3 regions of the Streptomyces sp. NPDC048643 genome follow, and region 1 is predicted to be linked to each of the others. Evidence: riboswitches for the same ligand, from Rfam matches in the RefSeq annotation. Region 1 holds a riboswitch; each other region holds the start of a gene.
The links. A riboswitch is a leader RNA that binds a small molecule or an ion and turns the genes downstream of it on or off. The one in region 1 is predicted to bind cyclic di-AMP.
Positions count from the first base shown of each region.

Region 2: linked by a shared signal. The riboswitch ahead of AB0C62_RS17750 (transglycosylase family protein) and the one ahead of AB0C62_RS08730 (LysM peptidoglycan-binding domain-containing M23 family metallopeptidase) in region 1 are both predicted to bind cyclic di-AMP.
Region 3: linked by a shared signal. The riboswitch ahead of AB0C62_RS21670 (NlpC/P60 family protein) and the one ahead of AB0C62_RS08730 (LysM peptidoglycan-binding domain-containing M23 family metallopeptidase) in region 1 are both predicted to bind cyclic di-AMP.

Region 1 covers NZ_JBEZHO010000006.1:163,698-165,954, reverse strand. Annotated here, with positions in the region: gene AB0C62_RS08730 (LysM peptidoglycan-binding domain-containing M23 family metallopeptidase) at 150-1,064, opposite strand; cyclic di-AMP (ydaO/yuaA leader) riboswitch at 1,069-1,226, opposite strand; gene AB0C62_RS08725 (alpha-galactosidase) at 1,529-2,257, opposite strand, start outside.
Region 2 covers NZ_JBEZHO010000015.1:143,480-145,736, reverse strand. Annotated here, with positions in the region: gene eno (phosphopyruvate hydratase) at 1-466, opposite strand, end outside; gene AB0C62_RS17750 (transglycosylase family protein) at 829-1,530, opposite strand; cyclic di-AMP (ydaO/yuaA leader) riboswitch at 1,535-1,725, opposite strand; gene AB0C62_RS17745 (transglycosylase family protein) at 1,908-2,257, opposite strand, start outside.
Region 3 covers NZ_JBEZHO010000021.1:44,240-46,496, reverse strand. Annotated here, with positions in the region: gene AB0C62_RS21670 (NlpC/P60 family protein) at 1-1,012, opposite strand, end outside; cyclic di-AMP (ydaO/yuaA leader) riboswitch at 1,020-1,191, opposite strand; gene pcrA (DNA helicase PcrA) at 1,529-2,257, shown strand, end outside.

The DNA of each region.
Region 1 (2,257 bases):
ATAAGGCTCTCGTCAGGGCTGTTGGGGCAGCCGCTGCGAAGAGCGACCCGGGCAGGCGTCGGACGGCACCGAAGGCCGGACCCCGGGGATCGTGGGGTCCGGCCTTCGGAGGCGGGCCTGCCGTCAGGAGCAGGTCGGGCGAGGGGGTGTCAGCCGACGGCGACACCGTGCGAGCGCAGGTACGCGACCGGGTCGATGTCCGAGCCGTAGTCGGGCGTGGTCCGGATCTCGAAGTGCAGGTGCGGTCCGGTGACGTTGCCGGTCGCTCCGGAGACGCCGATCTGCTGGCCCTCGGTCACGGTCTGGCCCGCCGAGACGGACAGGGCCGACATGTGGGCGTACTGCGAGTACCGGCCGTCGGCGTGCTGGATGACGACCTGGTTGCCGTAGGCGCCGCCCCAGCCGGCGGAGACGACGGTGCCGGCGGCGATGGACTTGATGGTGGTGCCGGTCGGGACGACGAAGTCCGTGCCCGTGTGGTAGCCGCTGGACCACATGCTGCCCGCCACCTTGTAGTTGGTGCCGATGACGGCGCCGTCCACGGGGAGGGTGTAGCCCGAACTGTTGCTGGTGGCGGCCGTCTTGGTGGCCGTGCTCGCCGTGTCGGCCTTCTCCGCCGCGGGCTTGGCGGCGGAGGGCTTGGCGGCCGAGGGCTTGGCGGCCGAGGGCTTCGCCGGGGCGGAGGCCTGCGGAGTGGCGGCCCGCGCGCCGAGGGACAGCTTCAGACCCGGGTGGATCAGGGACGGGTCGCTGCCGATGGCGGAGCGGTTGTCCGAGTAGATCTTCTTCCAGCCGCCGCTGACGTGCTGGTCGTCGGCGATCTTGGCGAGGTAGTCGCCGGCCTTCACCGCGTACGTCTTCGACGTGCCGGCCTTCGCGGCGGCCGGGGCGACGGTGGCGGACTTCTGGGTGTGCTGCGTGACGGCGGCGGCCGGGGTCGCGGCGTGGGCGCCGGTGGCTCCCAACAGCGGCAGCGCGAGTGCGGCGCCACCGGTTCCGGCCACGGCGATCGAGCGGGTGAGACGCAGGGACTTGGGACGGCGGTGCTTACCCTTCGCGGGCATGGCGAATTCCTCTCCGGCGCCTGCGAGGTGAGCTGTCGGGTGCGGGCTGGAGATGCCCGGCCACGCGGCTGCATGGCTGTACCCCTAGCCTGTTCCGGAGACCGGACCAGGCGCGGAACCTGTGGGTCCCCCGCTCCTGCCGTGGACGGGTGAGTGTGCGGATTCCGGGCGGCGGCAGGATTGGGCGTCCGTCCGGATTGAGGCAGAACGTAAGCGAGATGCGAGCACGTCGACAACCATGTGCGGATTCTGTGCGCTCGCCTTTCTTGATCCATGGAGAATTCGCCGTCACACTCCGTGGAAAGACGATCTTTCCCGGCTTTGAATTCGCCCATAATCAACGGTGCGTTGAGAAAAGCCGACGGCAACACATCGTCACGAATATGACCCTGCTCACGCGACCCGGCTCACGCCGCCTTATTCCAGGGCCAGTTGGAATGAAGGCACTATTTCGGACAGAACAGTCAGATGCGACGCAGGCGGATAACCGTCGCATCGAGATCGCCCCGCAGTCCGGTGTGCAGTCCGTGATGCAGCAGCACCGCGCCGCGGTGCACTTCGCCCGTTTCGACCCATTCGTAGATGCCCGCCGGGTCGAGCCCGCGCAGCCTGAGCGGGGCGGGGCGCACTCCGTGATGCTGCGCCTGCAGCCACGCGAGGACCACGGCCTCGTCGCCGAGCACGTACTGCACGGCGCTCAGCCCGCCCTCCGGGGGCCGCAGCCGGTAGAGGTCACCCTGCTGCACGACCGGCCGGATCTCCTTGTAGAGCTCGACCCAGCCCCGCGCCTCGGCCAGCTCCTCCGCGCTCCACCGGCTGAGGTCGCCGCCGACGCCGAGGACCCCGGCCATGGAGCTCACGAAGCGGAAGCGCAGCGAGCTGACCCGGCCGTTGAGCAGGTCGTTCGGGCTGTCCGTGACCCAGGCGGCCATGATCCGGGCCGGATGGACCTGGCTGAAGCCGTGCTGGATGGCGAGCCGGTCGAGCGGGTCGGTGTTGTCGGAGGTCCACACCTGGTCGGTACGGGCCATGACACCGAGGTCGATCCGCCCGCCGCCGCCGGAGCACGACTCGAAGGCGACGCCGGGGTGCGCCGCGCGCAGCCGGTCGAGGAGGGAGTAGAAGGCCTCGACGTGGGCCACCCAGAGCTTCTGCGGATAGCGCTCGCCGGGCCAGCCGGCGTCCGTGAAGGA
Region 2 (2,257 bases), on a different contig from region 1:
ACCCGCCGTTCAGGATGTTCATCATCGGAACGGGCAGCAGGTGCGCGTTCGGGCCGCCCAGGTAGCGGAAGAGCGGCAGGTCGGACGCCTCGGAGGCGGCGTGCGCGACGGCGAGCGAGACGCCGAGGATCGCGTTGGCGCCGAGCGAGCCCTTGTTGTCGGTGGCGTCCAGGTCGAACATGGCCTGGTCGATCAGGCGCTGCTCGGTGGCGTCGTAGCCGACGAGCTCCGGGCCGATCTGCTCGATGACGGCGAGGACGGCCTTCTCGACACCCTTGCCGTGGTAGCGGTTGGGGTCACCGTCGCGGAGCTCGATGGCCTCGAAGGCACCGGTGGAGGCGCCGGACGGAACGGCGGCACGACCCGTGCTGCCGTCGTCGAGGCCGACCTCGACCTCGACCGTGGGGTTGCCTCGGGAGTCCAGGATTTCCCGGGCTACGACGACGTCGATGGACGGCACGAGCATCTCCTTCTGGGATGTGACGCGAGTACGCAGGGCTTGGGTAGTCCTGCGGGACGAGCCTAACCGGCCCGAGGGGATCGGCCAGCCGATCGACCACGCCTTGGGCAGAACTCGGGGTACATATTGTTCCCGATCGGAACAAAAATGAAATGAAAAACCCCGCTCCGGCGCGTACGGGGGAACACGCGCCGGAACGGGGAGCCCGTGGGGACGGGGACCCTCGGTGGGGATCAGGACCCGGGAGCCGGGCCCGCGAGGGGACTGCCGTTCGCCCGGGTGTCGTTCAGCCGGGCGGAGCCGCCGGGGCCGGGGTCGTGGTCGCCGTCCGCCGAGGGCGACCACGTCCGGCCGGTGCGCGGCCTCGCTCAGCGAAGGTGCAGCTGCTGGCCCGGGAAGATGAAGTCGGCGTCGTCCACGATGTCGTGGTTCAGCTTGAACAGCTTCTGCCAGCCGCCCTTGACGTGGTGCTTCTCGGCGATCGAGCTGAGGGTGTCGCCCTTGACGACCTTGTACTCGCCGTCACCCTTCTTGACCTTCTTGCCGGTCGGGGTGGTGACGGTCTTCTTCGCGGCCGGGCGCTCCTGCGAACGGGAGGCGGGCTGCTCGGACGTGCGGTTGTCCTGCGAGCTGCCGGCCGACGAGGAGCCGGAGGAGGTCGAGGGCGCGGCGGGGGTGGAGCTGCCACCGCTGTACGCGGCGCCCGACAGGCCGGTGCCGCAGGTCGGCCAGGCACCCTTGCCCTGCGCGGCGAGGACCTTCTCGCCGACGGAGATCTGCTGCGACTTCGAGGCCTGGTCGGCAGTGGAGGCGTAGGCGGTGCCGCCGTACGCGGCCCAGGTGGAGGACGAGAACTGCAGGCCACCGTAGTAACCGTTGCCGGTGTTGATCGACCAGTTGCCGCCGGACTCGCACTGGGCGACGGCGTCCCACTCGGAGCCGGTCGCGGCGGACGCGTTGCCCGCGGCCATCAGCGGAGCGGCGATGGCGACACCGGTGACACCGGCGAGCGCGGCGACACGGGTGGCCTTGTTCGGGCGGCGGTGCTTGCCCTTGCTGGAAAACAGCATCGAGTGATCCCCTCACCGACGCCTGCGAGGTGAGCTGTCGGGTTCGGGCCGGTTGAGTTGCCCGGCCGCACGTCCCCGGTCCCTCTCGGAACCACGGCGCGCGGCTTTACCCCAAGCCGTCTCCGGGTGTCTCTCAACTCCCGGTCGCGGCACTTACCTTGGGTCCCCCGCTCCTGCCTACGGCGCTTGCGCGACGACTGTTCCCGTACGGCCGCTGGCAGGATTCGGCGTTGCGATCGTCGGGGCCCGCTGTGGCGAGCGGTCACGACCGTAAGCAGTCGATCGCCTGATTTTCAAAGACGATCAGGGCTTCTGAGACTCATGTCTCACTCGCACCAAACCGGACATTCCCCAGCGAACCATGACGTGAACTCCCGCTACTTTTCGACCGTTTCGCTATCAACAGCGAGGCTCTGACCGGGGAGGATGAGGTCCGGATCGATGCCCACGGTCTTCTCGTTCGCGGCGTACAGGTCGGCCCATCCGCCGGTGACGTCGAGGTCGTCGGCGATCGTCCAGAGACTGTCGCCGGCGCGCACGACGTAGGTGCCGTCGCCGGCGTCACGCGCGTCGTCGGAGCCGCGCGAGGCGTGCCGTCCGGACGCGCTGTCGGTGCGGCTGCCCGTGGCGGCGTCCGTCGAGTCCTCGTCGGCGTTGCCGCCGCGGTGCCGTCCGGGCGTGGTGGACGCGTCGTCGGAGGGCTCCGAAGAGGTGCCGCTCCGGCCGG
Region 3 (2,257 bases), on a different contig from region 1:
GGTCACCGGGCTTGGCGTCGGCGAGGGAGACCGTCGTGCCGGCGTTCACCTGGTCGTAGGTGACACGCGGCAGGGAGACGCCGGCGGCCTTCCAGGCGGCCTGGGTCAGGCCCGAGCAGTCGTAGGAGTCCGGGCCGGTCGCGCCCCACACGTACGGCTTGCCGATCTGTGTGCGGGCGAAGGCGAGCGCCTTGCCGGCCTTCGTCGCGTACGAGGGGTCGGTGGCCGTCGAGCCGGACGAGCCCGTCGTGCCGCCCGACGGCGAGCCCTGCTCGGTGGCCTTCTCCTTGGCCGCCTTCTCCGCCGCAGCCTGCTGCCGTGCCAGCTCCGCCGCCTTGACGGCCGCCCGCTCCCGCTTCTTCTTCTCGATCGCCGCCAGCCGCGCCTTCTCCTCGGCGGTCAGCTTCGAGAGCAGGTCGCGGGCCGCGGAGAGCTTGCGCTGCACCGTCGCCTTGGACGTCTTGAGCGCGTTCTGCGAGGTGGTCAGCGACTGGAGGCTCTCGCTGGCCTCGGTGCGCTTCTTGGTCGTCGCCGCCTGCTCGGTGACGTAGTCGTCGACGGCGGCCTTCTGCCGGGTCGTCAGACGGCTCATCAACTGCGTCTGGTCGAAGTAGTCCTGCGGGTCGTCGGCGAGCAGCAGCGTCGCGGTGCCGGGTGTGGAGGCTCCCGTGCGGTACTGCGCGGCGGCGAACGAACCCAGCTCCTCGCGCGCGGAGTTGAGCTTGTCGGTGCGCTCGGCGACGTCGTCGAGGAGGGTGTCGACGCGCTTGCGCTGCTTGGTGGTCTTCTCCCGGGTGGCGTTGTACTTCTCGGTGGCCGTCTCGGCCTGGTGGTAGAGGTCGTTGACCTTCTTCTCGACCTCTTCGACGCTGGGCCTCGGCTCGGCCGAGGGCGCGGCGTTCGCCGTCTGGGAGAGCAGGGCCACCGAGGTGAGGGCCGCCGTCGCGAGGGCGGGGGTCCGTATGCCTGCCATGCGCGAACCCGTAGGACGCGACTTGCGGTGCGACGCCAAGAGAGGCGACTCCTTCCGTCATCCGCCTACCGAGTTAGCTGTCGGGTTCGGGCGGGTGGTTCCGGAAGGATTGCCCTACGGTCCTGGCCCCTCGGGGCGGTCGGACCGATTCACCCCAGGTCGGTGGGTCCCCGGCTCCGGCCGCCTGGTGGGCGGGCCGAACTCGGCGGAGGCCGCTCGGCCCGGCGACGTTCGCCGGTTGCGGTCGGGCGGCCTTCCAGCACGCTAGCCAACTCGTGTGGTCCGTGTGAAGGTTGGAGTGCGATATGCCCGATACATTTTCGTGACCTTGGCCATGTGCCCCGTCGCGGGCGCCGGGCATGAGTGGTGTGTGCCACTTTGTGAGGGTGTCCGGGGGCGGCTCCTCCCGGCACGGCGACCGTGGTGGGGACCGGTCGTACCCGCTCCGACGTGCACTTACCGTCACGAGCCGGTCACGCGCACGCGTCGCGAGTTCCCGTCGAGTCCTCGGGGTGGCCTCGGTGTGTCAGTGGGGCGGCCTAGACTCGGAGAGCGATGAGCAGCCTCTTTGACGACAGCTTCCTGGCGGACCTCAAGCCCTCCGCGGCCCACGAGGACGAGCACCCGCCGCCGCCCGAGGACGAGCACGCGCCGGAGCCGGTCGCGGACGACCTGTTCGGCGGCCGGTTCGACGTGCCGCCGAGCCGGGACGCGTACTACCGCGACGGCGCGCACCGGCCCGTCGTGGACCCGGCGGCCCTCCTCGACGGGCTGAACGAGAACCAGCGCGCGGCCGTGGTCCACTCCGGCTCCCCGCTGCTCATCGTGGCCGGCGCGGGTTCCGGCAAGACCCGCGTGCTCACCCACCGCATCGCCCACCTCCTCGGCGAGCGCCATGTGCACCCCGGCCAGATCCTCGCGATCACCTTCACGAACAAGGCCGCGGGCGAGATGAAGGAGCGCGTCGAGCAGCTCGTGGGCCCCCGGGCCAACGCGATGTGGGTGATGACCTTCCACAGCGCCTGCGTCCGCATCCTGCGCCGCGAGAGCAAGCAGCTCGGCTTCACCTCGTCCTTCTCGATCTACGACGCCGCCGACTCCAAGCGCCTGATGGCGCTCGTCTGCCGTGATCTCGATCTCGACCCCAAGCGCTTCCCGCCGAAGTCCTTCAGCGCCAAGATCTCGAACCTGAAGAACGAGCTGATCGACGAGGAGGACTTCGCCGCCCAGGCCACCGACGGCTTCGAGAAGACCCTCGCCCAGGCCTACGCGATGTACCAGTCG